Regions from separate parts of the Proteus sp. MB838 genome, predicted to be linked through region 1. Evidence: predicted binding sites of a transcription regulator. Region 1 holds the regulator's gene; the other holds the start of a gene.

Region 1 (9,927 bases):
TATCAGTTACAAGATGATGGTAAACCAATCAAAGGTCGTGGTGATAAAATGACCTATGAGATGGACAAAGAGCTGGTGACCTTAACAGGTAAAGCTTATCTTGAACAATTAGACAGTAATATCACCGGTGATAAAATCACTTATCTCGTACCGACACAACAAATGGAAGCATTTAGCGGTAAGGGAAAACAAGTCACCACCGTTTTACTCCCTTCTCAGTTACAAGAGAAAGGTCCCGGTGTTAACAACAAAGGTAAGTAACACTTTATGGCGCTGTTAAAAGCTGAAAATTTAGCAAAAGCATACAAAGGGCGCACCGTTGTCGGTGATGTGAGCCTCAATGTTAACTCCGGTGAGATTGTTGGCTTACTTGGCCCTAACGGTGCGGGGAAAACCACCACCTTTTATATGGTGGTAGGTATTGTCGCCCGTGATGCGGGTAGCATTACTATCGACGATGAAGATATTACCTTACTCCCGTTACATGAACGTGCACGTAAGGGTATTGGTTATTTGCCACAAGAAGCCTCTATTTTTAGACGCTTAAGCGTTTATGACAATATCATGGGAATTTTAGAAATACGCCATGATTTAACGGCCGAACAACGAAAAGATCGTGCAGAAGAGCTACTTGAAGAGTTTAATGTCAGTCACTTACGTAATAGTTTAGGGCAATCTTTATCAGGGGGTGAACGCCGTCGTGTAGAGATAGCACGGGCGCTAGCGGCAAATCCTAAATTTATTTTATTGGATGAGCCTTTTGCCGGTGTTGACCCTATTTCCGTTTTAGATATTAAGAAAATTATCCAACATCTACGCGATTATGGCTTGGGCGTATTAATTACCGACCATAATGTACGCGAAACCTTAGATGTGTGTGAACGTGCTTATATCGTCAGTCAAGGACACCTTATTGCCCATGGTTCACCAGAAGAAATTTTGGCAAATGAGCAAGTTAAACGTGTTTACTTAGGTGAAGGCTTCCGCCTGTGATCTGAGTGACACTTTTATTTCGTCACGGATGACAACATAAGAGGATCCATCGCATCACTATGAAACAAAGTCTGCAACTTCGTCTTAGTCAGCAATTGGCCATGACGCCACAGCTCCAACAGGCTATTCGTTTGTTGCAACTTTCTACGCTTGAATTACAACAAGAAATTCAACAAGCCCTTGAATCTAACCCATTGCTTGAACAAGAAGACGATCAAGCGGATGTAACGCATTCTGATAGCTCATCAACACAAGAGAGTGATGATAGTACACCAGACAATGAGCGTGATAATGAGGTGTTAGATACCCTAGATGCACTAGAGCAAAAGGAGATGCCTGACGATCTTCCTCTCGATACCCAATGGGAAGAAATTTACACCGCAGGCACCCCTTCAGGCACCAGTAATGATTATGCGGCTGATGAATTACCACTCTATCAAGGTGAAACCACGGCTTCACTGCAAGATTACCTAACTTGGCAAGCTGACCTAACACCTTTTACTGATACTGATCGTGCTATCGCGACAAGCATTATTGATGCTGTCGATGAAACAGGATATTTAACAGTTTCAACAGATGACATTCTTGCCGGAATGGGTGATGATGAGTTAGAGCTTGATGAGATTGAAGCGGTATTAAAGCGTATTCAACGCTTTGATCCCGTAGGTGTCGCTGCCAGAGACTTAAAAGAGTGTCTGTTAATTCAATTGTCGACATTTCCAACTAATACACCTTATTTGAAAGAGACTCAACTTGTTATTGAGCACTATTTAGCGTTATTAGGTAATCGTGATTTTCGCCAATTAATGCGTCACACTAAGCTACGTGAAGAGACATTAAAAGTAGTAATTGAGACCATTCAATCTCTTGATCCAAAACCGGGTTTAAGTATTGATACAGAGGAATCACAGTATGTTATTCCTGATGTACTGGTAAAAAAATCAGGAGAACACTGGCAAGTTGAGTTAAATACGGATAGCATTCCCCGCCTACGCATAAATGAGACTTATGCAGCGCTTGGGCAATCAGCTCAAAACGAAAGCGATGGGAAATTTATTCGTGACAATTTACAAGAGGCTAAATGGCTGATAAAAAGCTTAGAAAGCCGTAATGAGACATTATTAAAAGTCGCTCATTGCATTGTTGACACACAGCAGGCGTTTTTCGAATTCGGTGAAGAGCATATGAAACCCCTTGTTTTGGCCGATATTGCAGAACAGGTTGAGATGCACGAGTCCACCATTTCTCGCGTTACAACGCAAAAATATTTGCATTGTCCTCGGGGAATTTTCGAATTGAAGTATTTTTTCTCAAGCCACGTAAATACTGATAACGGAGGTGAAGCCTCTTCAACAGCAATTCGGGCTTTAGTGAAGAAACTAATCGCAGCAGAAAACCCAGCGAAACCACTAAGTGATAGTAAACTGGCAAATATGCTCGCCGAGCTTGGTATACAGGTTGCTCGACGAACTGTTGCGAAATATAGAGAGTCATTATCCATCCCGCCTTCAAATCAACGTAAAGAGTTGGTTTGAGCATAATTGAGAAGGAAGACACTATGGAACTTCAAATCACTGGTCATAATATTGAATTAACTGATGCTCTGCGTGATACCGTCAAAGCAAAAAGCGCTAAATTACCTCAGTTCTTTGACAAAATTAATAACGTCCAAGTTATCCTCAAAGTCGAAAAAGTGACTAAAATTGCGGAAGCGACGATTCAAGTAAATGGCGGTGAATTACATGCCTCTGCGGAAGCAGAAGATATGTACGCAGCAATTGATGGATTAATGGATAAACTGGCTCGTCAATTAACCAAACACAAAGATAAACTGAGACAACATTAATTCATTTCCCATTGTAAAATGGGAATACAATCGGCGATGTTAGGGTGTTATTGATGTCGCGTTTGTTCAATTAAAAACAGCGCCTAAATAATCCGCTAACAAAAACCAGATGTCACTCTGTGGCATCTGGTTTGCTGGTCTAAGTGAATAAGACAATGAACAACGATACAAAGATGAATATTAGCGACGTACTTACTCTGGCATGTACACATAACAATGTGCATTGCACAAGTAAAAAACGCGCGTTAGAAATTATCAGTGAGAATGCAGCTCAAGCACTAAATTTACCAGAAACACTGATTTTTGAGGCTTTATTAACGCGTGAAAAAGTCGGTACAACAGGGATTGGGGGTGGATTGGCTATCCCTCATGGGCGTATTGAAAGTGATGAAACTGAAAAAGTTGTTGGTGTGTTTCTTCACCTAAGCGAGCCTATTGCCTTCGACGCTATTGATAATCAACCTGTCGATTTGTTGTTTGCATTACTCGTTCCTGCAACACAATGTAAGGAACATTTACACACACTGTCTTTGATTGCAAAACAGTTGGCTGACAAAAATTTATGTCGCCGACTACGCTCCGCACAAAGTGATGAAGAGCTTTATCAGATTATCACAGAATAAACCTAATGGGTTTGGGTTTATCAGGACGCGAATAGCATACAGTGGAATGATATTCATCACTGGGAAATTAAGGGGAGCTACCTCATGGTGCTGATGATAGTCAGCGGACGCTCTGGTTCAGGTAAGTCAGTCGCTTTGCGTGCGCTTGAGGACATGGGATTTTATTGCGTTGATAACTTACCTGTCGATCTGTTACCGGAGCTTGCGAAAACACTGGCTGAGCGTGATGCTGCCGCTGCCGCAGTCAGTATTGACGTACGTAATATGCCAGAATCACCGGAGATTTTCGAAAAGGCGCTGGAAAGTTTACCCGCGGAATATTCTCCACAACTGTTATTTTTAGATGCTGATAGAAATACGCTGATCCGCCGTTATAGTGATACTCGACGCTTACACCCTCTTTCAACGAAAAACCTCTCGCTAGAAATGGCGATTGATACAGAGAGTGATCTGCTCGAACCTTTACGATCACGGGCTGACCTGATTATTGATACCTCAGAGATGTCAGTGCATGAATTAGCCGAAATGCTACGTACACGCTTACTCGGTAAACGTGAACGCGAATTGACCATGGTATTTGAGTCTTTCGGTTTTAAACATGGTATTCCTATCGATGCTGATTATGTCTTTGATGTACGATTTTTACCTAATCCCCACTGGGATCCCAAATTACGCCCAATGACGGGGTTAGATCGTCCAGTCGCAGCCTTCCTCGATCGCCATACCGAAGTGCATAACTTTATTTATCAAACAAGAAGTTATCTAGAACTTTGGCTACCGATGTTAGAGACGAATAATCGTAGTTACCTAACTGTTGCTATTGGTTGTACTGGCGGCAAACATCGTTCTGTTTACGTGGCTGAACAACTGGCTGACTATTTCCGCTCTAGAGGGAAAAACGTACAATCACGCCATAGAACACTTGAAAAGCGCAAATGACCCAATATCGACGCGTAGCGATAAAAAACCGTTTAGGCATGCATGCAAGGCCTGCCATGAAATTGTTTGATTTGGTCAATACATTTCAATCAACGGTGACGTTACGTAACCATGAAGGCGTTGAGGCGCAAGCAGATAGTGTGATTGCGATGTTGATGTTAGATTCCGAACAAGGCAGTCACATCGATATAGAAGCCAGTGGCTGTGATGAAAAAGAAGCGATTGATGCGATTATTGCATTATTTGAATCAGGGTTTGATGAAGATTAATTCTAATTAAAAACAATAGATTAGCATTTCTTAACAAAAATCCCAGAAAGAGACTGTGATCACTGCCTCTTTCTTTTTGCTACAGAACCGCCTATTATCTTACATAGAGTTTAACAACACCCCCACCTAATCCGTGGGGGTGTTGTTTTGCATTGGAACAAATTGGAGTGTGGTATGACAAAGCCAACAATTATCATCAATGAACTTGATGCAGAACGTTTAGATTCATTACTAGAGCAACCTGCCTTTGCAGACAGCCCAATTGCAGAAGCTTTAAATGAAGAGTTAGATCGTGCTGACATTGTTACACCAGCTGATATCCCTGCTAACATCGTCACCATGAACAGCAAAGTCCGTTTTATGGACTTAAAAAATAATGAAGAGCGTATTCGTACTTTAGTTTACCCTGCTTCATTAAAAGATAGTGCGACTGAATTATCAGTCATGGCGCCAATGGGGGCGGCACTATTAGGTTTAGCTATCAATGATGAGATCAGTTGGCAGCTTCCTAATGGCCTTGAAACTAAGGTCAAAGTATTAGAAATTCTCTACCAACCTGAAGCTGCTGGTGAATTACACCGTTAAGCAATGCTGAAGGTTCGCGTGTTATTTTTTATCTTATTAACGCAATAAAATACAAGTAAGCGCGATATCTCAGCCCACTTATGGGCTGAGATTAAAGGCAAGGTGCTACTGACCTGCGATACTCATTTCTGGTAATAGTAGTGATCCACACTGAATATTACTGCGTGTTTCAATATCATCACCTATTGTGGCAATATTCGCCCACATCTCTTTCAAGTTACCGGCAATAGTCACTTCACTCACTGGATACTGAATTTCACCATTTTCGACCCAGAAACCGCTCGCACCACGGGAATAATCCCCTGTCACCGTGCTAACCCCTTGTCCCATTAACTCAGTGACCACAAGCCCTGTGCCCATCTCTTTTAACAACTCATCAAAGGAGAGACCTTGCCCTGGGATACGCCAGTTATGAATGCCCCCCGCATGTCCATTGCTTTTTAACCCTAATTTTCTTGCGGAATAGCTAGTAAGGAGCCACTCTTGCAGTACCCCATCTTTAATAATATCTGCATCTGATGTGCGTACCCCTTCACTATCAAAAGGCGTTGATGCTAATCCTCCCACAATATGTGGACGCTCTTGAATATTTAACCATTGAGGGAAAATCTGTTTTCCTAAGCTATCTAACAAACAAGATGACTCACGGTAGATCATGCTACCACTGATGGCTGCCACTAAATGACCGAAGATCCCCGTTGCTACTTCCGCTGAGAAGAGAACAGGCGCCTTCATGGTGGATAATTTACGGGGAGCTAGACGAGATAAGGTACGGCGTGCACACTCTTGTCCTACCCATTCAGGAGATTGTAATGCCTCAAAACGGCGACTAATGGTATAGGCATAATCGCGCTCCATATCCTCACCCTCACGAGCGATAACGCAACTCGACATTGAATAACGAGATGAAGAGTAGCTTTTTAATAAACCAAGGCTGTTACCAAAGACGCGAGTTCCACTATGACTATTAAAGCTTCCCCCTTCGGTATTGACGATACGGCTATCACTGTCTAATGCAGCTTGCTCCGCTCGAGACGCCAGCTCAATCGCTTTATCTGCTGTTATGTCTGTTGGGTGGTAGAGATCAAGAAAAGGGGCATCGAAGGCTAACAGGGCTTTATCAGCAGGCCCTGCATAAGGATCAACAGAAGTGTAGCGCGCAATATCTACCGCCGCTTGTACTGCACGTTTAATCGCATCAGGACTTAAATCTGTAGAAGATGCACTCCCTTTACGTTGTTGCTGATAGACGGTGATCCCTAAGGCACCATCACTATTAAATTCAACATTTTCTACTTCACCATAGCGTGTACTAACGCTTATGCCTGTTGATTTATTAATTGCAACTTCTGCACCGTCACACTGTTTTGAGGCGATCTCCAGTGCAAGAGAAACTGCCTCTTCCAGCTGTTTTACCTGATCTGTATTATTCATTGAGAACCATTTTCCTAAGGAGAACATCACTTTTTACTTATTTTTGCTAAAGTAAATCAATTGACAGGTGGTCAACAAGCGATTTTCCCAGTTACAATAGAAGATATATGAATGTTATCACCCGTCGGGCTTTTGGTCATTCACCAAATCACACTCCCGGCTTACTCTGCAACAGGAATTTTTATTATGGCAAAGCAGCCAGAAGAGTGGCACTACCTCAATCCTGAATTTGACAATACACCGTTAGAAGAGGAAGAAGAGGAAGAGATCATTTGGGTCAGCAAAAGTGAAATTAAACGTGATGCTGAAGCGTTAAAGAAATTAGGCACCGAACTTGTTGAGTTAAGTACTCAAGAGCTTGAACGTGTTCCTCTTGATGAAAAACTACTCGCTTCAATTAAATTGGCGCAAAAGGTACAACGCGAAGCGCGTCGTCGCCAAATTCAATATATCGGTAAGTTACTCCGTAATGTTGATGAAGAGCCGATCCGCCAAGCACTAGATAAACTAAAAAATCGCCATAATCAGCAAATTTTAGTGTTACATAAACTAGAAGATCTGCGTACACGTCTGATTGACGGTGGTAATGAAGTGATTGAGGAAGTGGTAGCGCTTTATCCTATGGCCGATCGCCAGCAATTACGCACACTTATTCGTAATGCTAAAAAAGAGAAAGAAGCCAATAAACCGCCAAAATCATTCCGCTTATTGTTTCAATATCTAAAAGATCTCTCAGAGTCAGCTTAACGACTGATGCTCCTGAAAACGCAGTGCTAAATCATGATACCACTGCGGTTTTCAGGATACCTTGTAATACTTATGGGCTTTCAGCTAGCTCTACTTAGCTTTTTTATGTTCACAATGAAAGCGAAATAGCTCTTTACCCAGCGTCTCTTGCGCTTCTTGCATTATCTCAATAATGGGCTGGAAGGTGCGGGAATGATGCGGTGCATGTCTGAAAACAATATTAACAGGCAATTCAATTTCTCCTGTTAATACATCCCATAACGCATCAAGATTATTACCGAATGCTTCATCTAATTGAAATTGCTGAGCAAACTGATGATAAAAAGCATCTCGATCCGCCAATGTGCTGAAATCAAAAATAATCTGTTTCATTAAGGTGCAACTCTTTGCATGGTACGGTAATGATCGGTGGTTAAATAAATTAATCCGTCATTAGAATATAGCAGGCGATCGCTACCACGATGTCCACATTGATAATTGACATCTGCTTCAAACCATTGGCGCCCTGCTTCTTCAGGTAACTGTTTTTCACGGTTCATAAAGCGATCACCACCAATCGCCCGTCCTGGTAAAACGTCACATAAATTGCCCGCTTTCGCATTCCAACCTTTAGCTCGAGCCTCTTTTTTGCTGATATAAAAATCAGGTAAGCGAGCGTGTTGTTGCAAATAATCAGCCACTTTATTAGCTTGTGTCTTTTCATCAATTGCTAAAGGACGTTGAGACTCAGGCTGACTGATTGAACTCTTTGACGATGTAGATGTTGTCGATGTAGGAGGCGCTGTTGCTGGTATCTGCGTTTCAGGTACTAATCCTTTATACAGAACAAAAAATAAAACAGCCACAACAATAAGAACAGGGAATAGACGTTTGCCCATAAATAGCTCCATTTACTCACTTAAATAGAAACTCCATCATAGCGATGGAGTTTTATTGGGGTAATTTGTATAAATAGATAACAATAACAAGTGTTAAGCAGTACCACCAACGGTTAACTTATCCAATTTCAGTGTCGGTTGCCCAACCCCTACCGGCAAGCTTTGCCCCTCTTTGCCACACACCCCGACACCTTTATCTAATGCGAGATCATTACCCACCATAGAAACTTGTTGCATCGCTTCAATACCTGAACCTATCAAGGTTGCGCCTTTAATTGGTTTAGTAATTTTACCCTTTTCAATTAAATAGGCTTCTGAAGTTGAGAAAACAAACTTACCGGAGGTAATATCAACTTGCCCACCACCAAAGTTTGGCGCATAAATACCGCGATCGACACTGGCGATGATCTCTTCAGGAGAAGATTTACCCGCAAGCATATAGGTGTTGGTCATACGTGGCATTGGCAAATGTGCATAGGATTCACGACGCCCATTGCCCGTCGGTTTTACCCCCATTAAACGCGCATTCATCTTATCTTGCATATAGCCTTTTAAGATGCCATTTTCGATTAATACGTTGTATTGGCCTGGTACGCCTTCATCATCAATCGCCACGGAGCCTCGTCGGCCTTCAATTGAACCATCATCCACGATAGTACATAACTCAGAAGTCACCTTATCGCCAATACGCCCAGAGAATACCGATGTTTGACGACGATTAAAATCACCTTCTAAACCATGTCCAACAGCTTCATGTAATAAAACACCGGGCCATCCGGCGCCTAAAACCACAGGCATTGTACCTGCTGGTGCAGCAATAGCCGATAAATTAACTAATGCCATGCGTACCGCTTCACGGGCATAAGTCGCTGCATGGGTTTCGCCATTTTCTTTAGTCAGAAAATAATCATAACCAAAACGACCACCGCCACCACTCGAACCACGTTCACGTTTACCGTCATCTTCGACCAGTACGCTTACTGAAAGACGTACAAGAGGACGCACATCCGCCGCTAAAGTACCATCCGTTGCAGCAACTAGCACATGCTCATACACTCCCGTTAATGAGGCATTGACTTGTTTAACACGTTTATCTTCAGCCCGTGCCACACGATCAACGTCATGTAATAGTGCTATTTTTTCTTCACGAGACAAACTTTGTAATGGATCATTTAGGTTGTATAACGGAGTATGTTGAATAGCACCCAGTGTATGGATCTGCCCATTGCCTTGTGCTTGCACAATACTACGCGCAGCATGAGCACTTTGGTTAAGTGCGTTGAGTGTTAATTGGTCTGCATAAGCAAAACCTGTTTTTTCACCATAAATCGCTCTAACGCCAACCCCTTGGTCAATATTGTAAGAGCCATCTTTAATTATCTGATCATCTAATATCCATGCTTCGTGGTAGCTTGATTGAAAATAAAGATCACCATAATCAATTTGACGCTGTGCAAGCTGCTCTAGTGTCGATGCTAAATCATCTAAACTCAGGTTGTTCGCTTCCAACAGACTTTCGCTGACAACAGCTAAACTCATAATTCTTTTTTATCCTTAACTTTTTTTATTAAGTGTGTCAGTTTCGGGCGAAAGCGATTATGTTTCACAACCCG
Region 2 (9,927 bases), on a different contig from region 1:
TTAGGTAAAGGGCTAATTATCATTATAATTATAACTATCGAATTATGAGAGAATAAAAATATAATAAAATTAATAAAACGATATATTTATTTATTTTAAAGTGTATTTTGAGTAATATATTTTTTTTAATGTGTTATAAAAATAATCGAAAAAAGATGTGTCATTAAAATGTGCTACTAACATATTGAATAAACTTAAATTATTCATAAATAAATTTTAACAGTAATACTATTTCCGTTTAATGTGATCTATATCATATTTTTTACTTGAGTGATTATTTACAGATAGAGTGAAAAGATCAAAAACAGGATCTTTTTTTCTCTCGTGTTCAGTTAAGCATTTATTGGTTACACTATTATTTCTGGTGGTCATAATGTCTGTTGGCTGGTATGGCACATCGGCGGTTCACTTTTGGAAGGTAGAAGCATGTCAGAACAAACAATTATTTGGGATCTTGACCTGATCCATAAGTATAACTATTCAGGTCCGCGCTACACATCATACCCAACGGCATTGGAATTTAATCAGCAATATAGTGATGCGGATTTCGAACAAGCAACAAAGCGTTATCCCGAACGACCTCTGTCACTGTATATTCACATTCCTTTCTGCCATAAGTTATGTTATTTCTGCGGTTGTAATAAAATTATCACGCGCCATAAACATAAAGCTGATGAATATCTTGATGTTTTAGAAAAAGAAATTATTAATCGCGCTCGCTATTTTAAAAATAGAAAAGTGACCCAAATGCATTGGGGGGGCGGTACTCCCACTTTTCTTGATAAACAGCAAATTAGTCGCTTAGTCGCCTTATTAAGACAACATTTTCATTTTGTGGAAAATGCTGAGCTCTCTATTGAAATTGATCCCCGTGAGATTGAGTTAGATGTTATTGATCATTTACACAATGAGGGATTTAACCGCCTAAGTATGGGGGTGCAAGATTTTAATAAAGAGGTGCAACAAAAAGTTAATCGTGAACAAGATGAAGCATTTATCTTTTCATTAGTAGCAAGAGCGCGTGAAGTGGGCTTTCATTCTACCAGTATTGATTTGATCTATGGGCTACCTAAACAGACTAAAGAAAGTTTTGCTTTTACGTTAAAAAAAGTGATTGAATTGTCCCCTGATCGCTTAAGTGTGTTCAATTATGCACATTTACCTAATTTATTTGCCGCACAACGTAAAATTAAAGATGAAGATTTACCACTTGCAGAAGAAAAGTTAGAGATCTTGCAAGAGACTATCACCACACTCACCACAAATGGTTATCAGTTTATTGGTATGGATCACTTTGCTAAGCCTGATGATGAATTAGCGGTTGCACAACGCCAAGGTATTCTACATCGTAATTTCCAAGGATATACCACTCATGAAGAGTGTGACTTATTGGGAATGGGCGTTTCAGCTATCAGTATGCTGGGTGATCACTATGCGCAGAACGAAAAAGTGCTAAAAGAGTATTATGCTCGCGTAAATAGCGAAGGGCATGCGTTGTGGCGTGGACTCTCTCTAACTCATGATGATTGTATTCGTCGCGATGTTATTAAGACCTTGATTTGTAATTTCCATCTTAACTTTACTGAGATTGAAAATCTATATCAGCTTGATTTCCAAGATTATTTTAAAGAAGACTTAGCATTGCTTGCACCAATGGCAGAAGATGGATTGGTGGAGATCAGCGCAGAAAAAATTCAGGTCACTCCAAGAGGACGTTTATTGATCCGTAATATTTGTATGTGTTTTGATACTTATTTACGTAATCAAATGCGCCAACGCCAATTCTCTCGAGTGATTTAGTGGGCAAAAATAAAAGGGAGGGGAGTGACTTAAAACTCCTCTATACCTAACTCTTTTAATTTACGTGTCAGCGTATTTCTTCCCCATCCTAATAAACGTGCAGCATCTTGTTTATGGCCTTTTGTATAGGAAAGCGCACTGAGTAGTAAGGTGCGCTCAAATTGCGGTAGAGCATCATTAAGAATATTTTCTTTGCCTTCACTGAATACCTCATCCGCCCATAATGAAAGATGTTGTGACCAATGTTGAGAGGAGACTCGAGGTATCGATTTGCTCTTCTCATCTGATTGGCGGATCTCTTGAGGTAAATCTTGCGGCATAATCTCTTGGCTAGCGGTCATAACCGTTAACCAACGACATACGTTTTCTAATTGTCTGACGTTACCTGACCAGTGGTATTCCATCATGCAATGTAAACTTTGCTGGTGGAGCACTTTGGTTTCAACACCAAGCTCTCGAGCGGTTTTTTGGAGAAAATAACGCGCTAAGCTTGGAATATCTTCTGTTCTATCACGCAGTGGAGGTAATTGAATACGTATTACATTGAGTCGATGGTAGAGATCTTCACGAAAATCACCTTCCATTACACGTTTTTCTAAGTCTTGATGAGTCGCGGCAATAATACGTACATCGACTTTTACAGGGGCATAACCGCCAACACGATAAAATTGACCTTCAGCCAAGACGCGTAATAAGCGGGTTTGAATATCCAGTGGCATATCGCCAATTTCATCAAGAAAGAGGGAACCGCCATTTGCTTGTTCAAAACGACCTTGGCGTACTTGAGATGCACCAGTAAATGCCCCTTTTTCATGACCAAAAAGTTCTGATTCAATTAAGTCTTTGGGAATAGCCGCCATATTGAGTGCAATAAAAGGGGCTTGTGCTCTCGGACTATGGCGATGAAGAGCATGTGCAACTAATTCTTTACCAGTACCCGACTCGCCATTGATAAGCACACTAATTGATGAGCGAGAAAGGCGACCAATAATGCGATAAACCTCTTGCATCGCAGGGGCTTCGCCAATCATGTCAGAGACAGATTGAAGGTTATTTTCTGTTGTATTAGGTTGTTTTTGCTCTCGATAGTGCGTAATAGCACGATGAATGAGTGCAAGTGTATCATCAATATCAAAAGGCTTGGGGAGATAATCAAATGCCCCTTGCTGATAAGCATTTACCGCGGCATCAAGATCAGAATGCGCTGTCATGATAATAACCGGCAACGTAGGGTGTTGCTCTTTAACGCTTTTTAATAGAGATAAACCATCAATATCAGGCATACGAATATCTGATAATAATACATCGGGAAGTTCACTATTGAGTGCACTGAGGACGTCATTAGCGTGTTCGAAGGTTTTACATGTAAGGCCTTCTCGTGTAATAGCTCGCTCAAGCACCCAGCGAATAGAGCTATCATCATCGACAACCCATATATTTCCTTTTTGCATTGGTTATCTCCTATTTTATTGGCAAGTAAATAGAAAACTCGGTATTTCCCGGCCAACTGGTAAACTCAATTTTACCGGCGTGTTGGTCGACTAAGCTACGTGCAATGGATAAACCAAGGCCATTTCCGCCTTCTCTGCCACTGACCATCGGGTAAAAAAGCGTGTCTTGTAGATGAGGAGGAATACCCGCGCCAGTATCAATCACATCAATGCGAGCCACTAGTCGATGACGTTCACCCTGCAGTGTGACTTGGAACGCTGTTCGGGTTCGCAAAATAATAGTTCCCCCAGTTTTCTCCACTGCCTGTAATGCATTGCGGGTAATATTTAACAATACCTGCTCAATCTGATCCGGATAGTGTGAAAGCTCAGGTAGACTAGGATCGTAATCTTTGAGTAAGGTGACATTTTCAGGGCATTCTAATGTGATAAGTTGTGCAACACGCTCTACAACATGATGAATACTCTGAAAGGTTTTGGTGCCGGGATGTTGTGGGCCGAGTAACCTATCCACAAGCGCTCTTAGGCGATCGGCTTGTTCAATAATGACTTGGGTATACTCAGTCAGCGCAGGATCAGGTAATGATTTTGCTAATAATTGAGCCGCCCCTCGTAATCCACCGAGTGGATTTTTAATTTCATGTGCCAGTCCCCTAACCAATTCCCTAGCCGCCATTTGTTGTGCTTGTTGTATCTGCTCTTGGCTTAACCGGCGTTGACTATCCATAGGCGCCAGCTCCAACAAAATGTGTTGCTCGGAAATAGGCTGGGCACTGAGCGACATAGTGTGTGATTGGTTATTAATAACCAAAATCACTTCGTTATCAGTGAAGCTTTGCCCATTTGCTAATGTTTCACGCATTAACTGTTCATCAAAAGAGGAATAACTAAACAGTGCGCTAAAAGGGGTTTCAAATAATTTGCGACGACTTTGAGCCAGTAATTGCAATGCAGCATGGTTTGCATAGCAAATAATAAACTCTTGGTTGATAACCAATACTGAGTGGATTAATGAATCCAAAATAAGTGTGTTATCAGGTAAATCCGCCGTTTCCATATTGAATACTCCCATTGCACCATTTTAGTGCATCTTACCTTTTTTTTCATAAATGAACAGATGCGTAATTTATTAACAGATGCCTCATTAGAGAGAAAAGAGCCCATCCGAAGATGGGCAAAATAGCTTCACGGCAACAAAAAAATCATAAGCAAAGTAAGTACTTTAACTATTGTGCGTTACGCACTGTAATACATTTCAAATTCAAGTGGATGTGGTGCCATACGAACACGCTGCACATCAGTACGTAATAGCTCAAGATAAGCGTCTAAAGCATCATCAGTGAATACACCGCCACGGGTTAAGAATTCACGGTCATTATCAAGGGCATTGAGCGCCTCTTCTAATGAACCTGCCACTGTTGGGATCTCTTTAGCTTCTTCTGGGGGTAAGTCATAGAGGTTTTTATCCATGGCATCACCTGGGTGAATTTTATTGATAATACCATCAAGACCTGCCATTAATTGAGCTGCAAATGCAAGGTAAGGGTTAGCTAAAGGATCTGGGAAACGCACTTCGATACGGCGTGCTTTCATGCTAGCGACTACCGGAATACGAATGGATGCTGAGCGGTTACGGGCAGAATAAGCCAGCATAACAGGGGCTTCAAATCCCGGCACTAAGCGTTTATATGAGTTAGTGGTTGGGTTAGTAAATGCGTTTAATGCACGAGCATGTTTGATAATACCACCGATGTAATACAGCGCCATTTCAGATAATCCGCCATATTTATCACCAGCAAATAAATTGACACCATTTTTAGACAGTGACATGTGGCAGTGCATACCTGAGCCATTATCACCCACTAAAGGTTTTGGCATAAAGGTCGCGGTTTTACCAAATACGTTAGCGACGTTTTGTACTACGTATTTATAAATTTGAGTTTCATCTGCTTTTTTGGTCATGGTATTAAAGCGGGTTGCCACTTCATTTTGACCTGCAGTTGCGACTTCGTGGTGGTGTGCTTCAACCACTAAGCCCATCTCTTCCATGATATTACACATGGTCGAGCGAATATCTTGTGAGGAATCAACCGGAGGGAGAGGGAAGTAACCTCCTTTTACCATTGGGCGATGACCTTTGTTACCTTCTTCATATTGTGTATTGGTATTCCATGCTGCTTCAATATCATTGATGGCATAAGAAGCACCAGAGATATCATTTTTAAAACGAATATCATCAAAAAGGAAGAATTCAGGTTCAGGGCCAAATAGGACGGTGTCAGCGATACCACTTGATTTTAAGTAGTCTTCTGCACGTTTTGAGATAGAGCGCGGGTCACGATCGTAACCTTGCATAGTGCCTGGCTCTAAAACATCACAACGAATAATTAATGTTGGATCTTGGAAAAATGGGTCAAGCATCGCTGTTGTAGCATCAGGCATTAGCACCATATCTGATTCATTAATGCCTTTCCAACCACCAATAGAGGAGCCGTCGAACATTTTTCCTTCTTCAAAGAAATCATCGTTAACTTGATGCGCCGGAATAGTAATATGTTGTTCTTTACCGCGGGTATCAGTGAAACGTAAGTCAATATATCTAACTTTATGTTCTTCAATCATGGATAACACATGTTCAAGGGACATAGTAACTCTCCTGGCGAATGGTTTTATTAAGTGCAGTGGCCTTACACATTTTTCGGTGAATTTTTTGCTCACCTAAACTCTATTGCGAAAAGCATGCCAACTTATCTAAAAAGGGATATATACTGTATTGATGAAGTTTAGTGTAGAATATCCCCCGTGATTTTTTAATTATTGCACAAATTTGGTGCAAATTAAGTCTGAATAGTTGCACAATTTTGGTGCAATCGGTTCAAGACGACTTATTTCTGAGGCGTGAAAAGGATCACAATTCAATTAATTGCATATTGTTAAGCAATCATTATTGTGATCTTGTTTAGTCTCTCGTCTAAAGCGTGTACAATAACACGCTTATTTCTACAATGCCTGAGGCAAATTTTGTGATCGAAAACTTGCGTAATATCGCCATCATCGCCCACGTTGACCATGGTAAAACTACTATTGTCGATAAATTACTACAGCAATCTGGCACGTTCGGTGAACGTGAAACCGTTGCTGAGCGCGTGATGGACTCTAATGATCTCGAAAGAGAGCGCGGAATTACTATTCTTGCGAAAAATACAGCGATTAAATGGAATGACTATCGTATTAATATCGTAGATACCCCAGGACACGCCGACTTCGGTGGTGAGGTAGAACGCGTTATGTCTATGGTAGACAGCGTTCTATTGCTGGTTGACGCGATGGATGGCCCAATGCCACAAACTCGCTTTGTGACACAAAAAGCGTTTGCTAACAACTTAAAACCTATCGTTGTTATCAACAAAGTTGACCGTCCAGGTGCACGCCCTGATTGGGTTGTTGATCAGGTCTTTGATCTGTTTGTTAACTTAGGTGCGACTGACGAACAACTGGATTTCCCAATTATCTATGCATCAGCATTAAATGGTATTGCGGGAACAGATTATAATGACATGGCTGATGATATGACTCCATTATATGAAGCTATCGTCAAATATGTAGAGCCGCCAAAAGTCGATCTGGAGGGGACCTTCCAGATGCAGATTTCTCAGTTAGATTATAATAACTATCTGGGTGTTATCGGTATTGGCCGTATTAAGCGCGGTAAAGTAAAACCTAATCAACAAGTGACTATCATCGATAGCGAAGGTAATACCCGCAACGGTAAAGTAGGTAAAGTATTAGGTCATTTAGGCTTAGAGCGTATCGATGTTGACGTTGCAGAAGCTGGCGACATCATTGCGATTACAGGTTTAGGTGAATTAAATATTTCTGATACGATTTGCGAAGTAGGTGCTGTGGAAGCATTACCTGCATTAGCCGTTGATGAGCCTACTGTTAGCATGTATTTCTGTGTTAATACATCACCATTCTGTGGTCGTGAAGGTAAGTTTGTTACTTCTCGTCAGATCTTAGATCGTCTGAAAAAAGAGTTAGTTCATAACGTAGCACTGCGTGTTGAAGAGACTGAAGATCCAGATGCATTCCGTGTATCAGGTCGTGGTGAATTACACCTATCAGTACTGATTGAAAATATGCGCCGTGAAGGTTACGAATTAGCCGTATCTCGTCCGAAAGTTATCTTCCGCGAGATTGATGGTCGTAAACAAGAGCCTTTCGAACAAGTCACTATCGATATTGAAGAGCAGCACCAAGGTGATGTGATGCAAGCGATGGGTGAGCGTAAAGGTGAAATGCGCGACATGCAACCAGATGGTAAAGGACGTGTACGTTTAGACTACATTATCCCTAGCCGTGGTTTAATTGGCTTCCGTACTGAGTTTATGACGATGACATCAGGTACTGGTTTACTGTACGCAACATTCAGTCATTATGACGATGTGCGCCCAGGTGAAATCGGTCGTCGTAATAATGGTGTGATGATCTCTAATGGTCAGGGTAAAGCTGTTGCTTACGCGCTGTATAGCTTACAAGATCGTGGTAAGTTATTTGTTACTCATGGTGCAGAAGTTTATGAAGGCCAAGTTATTGGTATTCATACTCGCTCTAATGACTTAACAGTAAACTGCTTAACAGGTAAAAAACTGACAAATATGCGTGCTTCTGGTACGGATGAAGCGACAACGCTGACGCCACATATCAAGCAAACATTAGAACAAGCATTAGAGTTTATTGATGATGATGAATTAGTGGAAGTGACTCCACAATCTATTCGTTTACGTAAACGTCATCTTTCAGAAAACGATCGTCGTCGTGCTTATCGTAGCAAAGACTAATTTGTTATTCTGATAATATAATTCTTAGGGCGCGTTAAGCGCCCTGAGTTTATAAAACCCCCGTCACTTCTGTGAAGTGATCCCAGCTCTACCCTTGCGGTATCGAAAAATTACAGTGCGTACCTGATAAGAGCACCAATCAACGGACTAGAGATTTTTCGATTGCACCATCGAAAGAAGCCCAACCTAACCAGAAGTATCCAACTTAGCTAGTTGCACGAGCTAAGGCACAATAACCGATCATGGAGAAAAGCAAAGACAAGAAGATGTTGTCGCTTCGCTCTGTTTTGATTAGTACCACATTGAGGCATTAGGTTTTTATGCTAAATGCTATAAGTCTTTCATGTGACGTTTTATCGCCTCTTCACTTTCAGTAAGCCAGGCATCTCGTGGTTCTTGGTCTTCTTGCTCCTTTTTCCATAGTTCTATTTGCGCCGGACTAAACCGATTTTTCCTTTTGACCATTTGGTTGAGCCTTTTTCATTTGTGCATCTCAGTCTCGGGTTTTACTTTTTTCGCTTTCATCCGATATCTCATAATCTCATAAATCATTGGCTACTTTTAAAAACGTTAACCGTATTTTTAGGTTTAAAAAAAAGATGTTAAAAATGCCATTGAATAGCACAGAAACCGTTCTAAACTGTTAGGATGGTTTTTGGTTCGAGTCTTAAAATTGCTTTGAAGAACTTTGATGGGGATGAACGGGTGGTTTTCGCTAACTAATTCGCCCGTTTAACATAATGGGTCTTATCTGAAACTAAAATGTAATAACAAAAGATGTGTGATAATGACAAAAAGATCAGATATTGATGGAGGCAGAGTTATCTACACCAAATAAATTGGATGGATAGATAAAGGTCATGCAAAAGGTGAAGATGCATCCACTTTAATGGGTGTTCTAACTGCAGGAGACTATGTTAGTGACGTAGACCCAATGACATATTTAACAGTATTAAGTAAAGAAGAGGCTTATCGTCGCTGGGATTCTTATGGCTCTATTGGTAAATATAAAAATAAGCTTTTCAAACCGTTAATTTTTCCTGATCTTACTATTTATCTAAATAATTCAATACATTACTTCGTTTCATTACCATGCTATTTGGATCGCGTAAAACCGATAGAAGATATTAGAAATAATAGTATTTTAATTCATGTAAAAGATACAACAGGAATAAACATTGGAGCTGAAAGTGAATGGATTAAAATTGAATAAATTTTTTGTTTTTCCAATATTATTGGTTTTATCTTTAATGACGACCATCATTTTACTGATGTTTCCTGGTGACAGAGAATATACCAAGCTAAATTTTGTTTATTATTACTTATACACTTTTGATGAGGTCAAAAAAATAGATTTTATATCAGATGAATATATCATTATCTATAGACCCATCGATGGAAATTCAAATGAGTCCAATGATGTTATTTTTTTTAATATAAAACCTGAAAAGAACATAGCTCTTATTGATAATCTATCTAAAAATGGATTCACCTCTACATATGATGATTTCTATAAAGAAGAGCTATGGGTTAAAGATAATATACATATAAAAATATCTATTGATGAAAAATCAAGAACCACATCACTTTTTGTTGAGAAATCTTAAATGTTTTGACTAATACTATCACCTGACATTCCTGCACAAATGTGATCCCAAGATATACCCTCATATCTAATAGTAATATCTTCATATGGTTGTGCATTAGCATGGATAAGTGAGTTCGGATAATACGCTGATATACCTATAATGCTAGCTTATTAAGAGTATTAGAAGGACTAGATTTAGAGTTATCAATTAAGGCTAAAAATTCTAATATAAACCCTATGATTGCAA

Evidence for each region. Region 1 encodes sigma-54, which starts transcription at its own class of promoters, with help from an activator protein. Its sites were predicted from a motif close to GTTGGCACANNTTTCGCTNT; they were not measured.
Region 2: glnA (glutamate--ammonia ligase) is a predicted target of sigma-54. The motif match lies at 5,979-5,998, and genes of this name have one in related genera.

The regions. Positions count from the first base shown of each region.
Region 1 covers NZ_BAABMO010000025.1:6,267-16,193, forward strand. Annotated here, with positions in the region: gene lptA (lipopolysaccharide ABC transporter substrate-binding protein LptA) at 1-261, shown strand, start outside; gene lptB (LPS export ABC transporter ATP-binding protein) at 268-993, shown strand; gene rpoN (RNA polymerase factor sigma-54) at 1,053-2,528, shown strand; gene hpf (ribosome hibernation promoting factor) at 2,552-2,839, shown strand; gene ptsN (PTS IIA-like nitrogen regulatory protein PtsN) at 2,995-3,462, shown strand; gene rapZ (RNase adapter RapZ) at 3,547-4,401, shown strand; gene npr (PTS phosphocarrier protein NPr) at 4,398-4,670, shown strand; gene rnk (nucleoside diphosphate kinase regulator) at 4,845-5,255, shown strand; gene pmbA (metalloprotease PmbA) at 5,361-6,689, opposite strand; gene yjgA (ribosome biogenesis factor YjgA) at 6,876-7,436, shown strand; gene ACYUCW_RS11865 (barstar family protein) at 7,527-7,808, opposite strand; gene ACYUCW_RS11870 (ribonuclease) at 7,808-8,314, opposite strand; gene tldD (metalloprotease TldD) at 8,408-9,853, opposite strand; gene nit1 (deaminated glutathione amidase) at 9,850-9,927, opposite strand, start outside.
Region 2 covers NZ_BAABMO010000001.1:30,625-40,551, reverse strand. Annotated here, with positions in the region: gene hemN (oxygen-independent coproporphyrinogen III oxidase) at 427-1,800, shown strand; gene glnG (nitrogen regulation protein NR(I)) at 1,830-3,251, opposite strand; gene glnL (nitrogen regulation protein NR(II)) at 3,262-4,308, opposite strand; gene glnA (glutamate--ammonia ligase) at 4,488-5,897, opposite strand; gene typA (ribosome-dependent GTPase TypA) at 6,257-8,092, shown strand; gene ACYUCW_RS00150 (hypothetical protein) at 8,982-9,305, shown strand; gene ACYUCW_RS00145 (hypothetical protein) at 9,283-9,699, shown strand.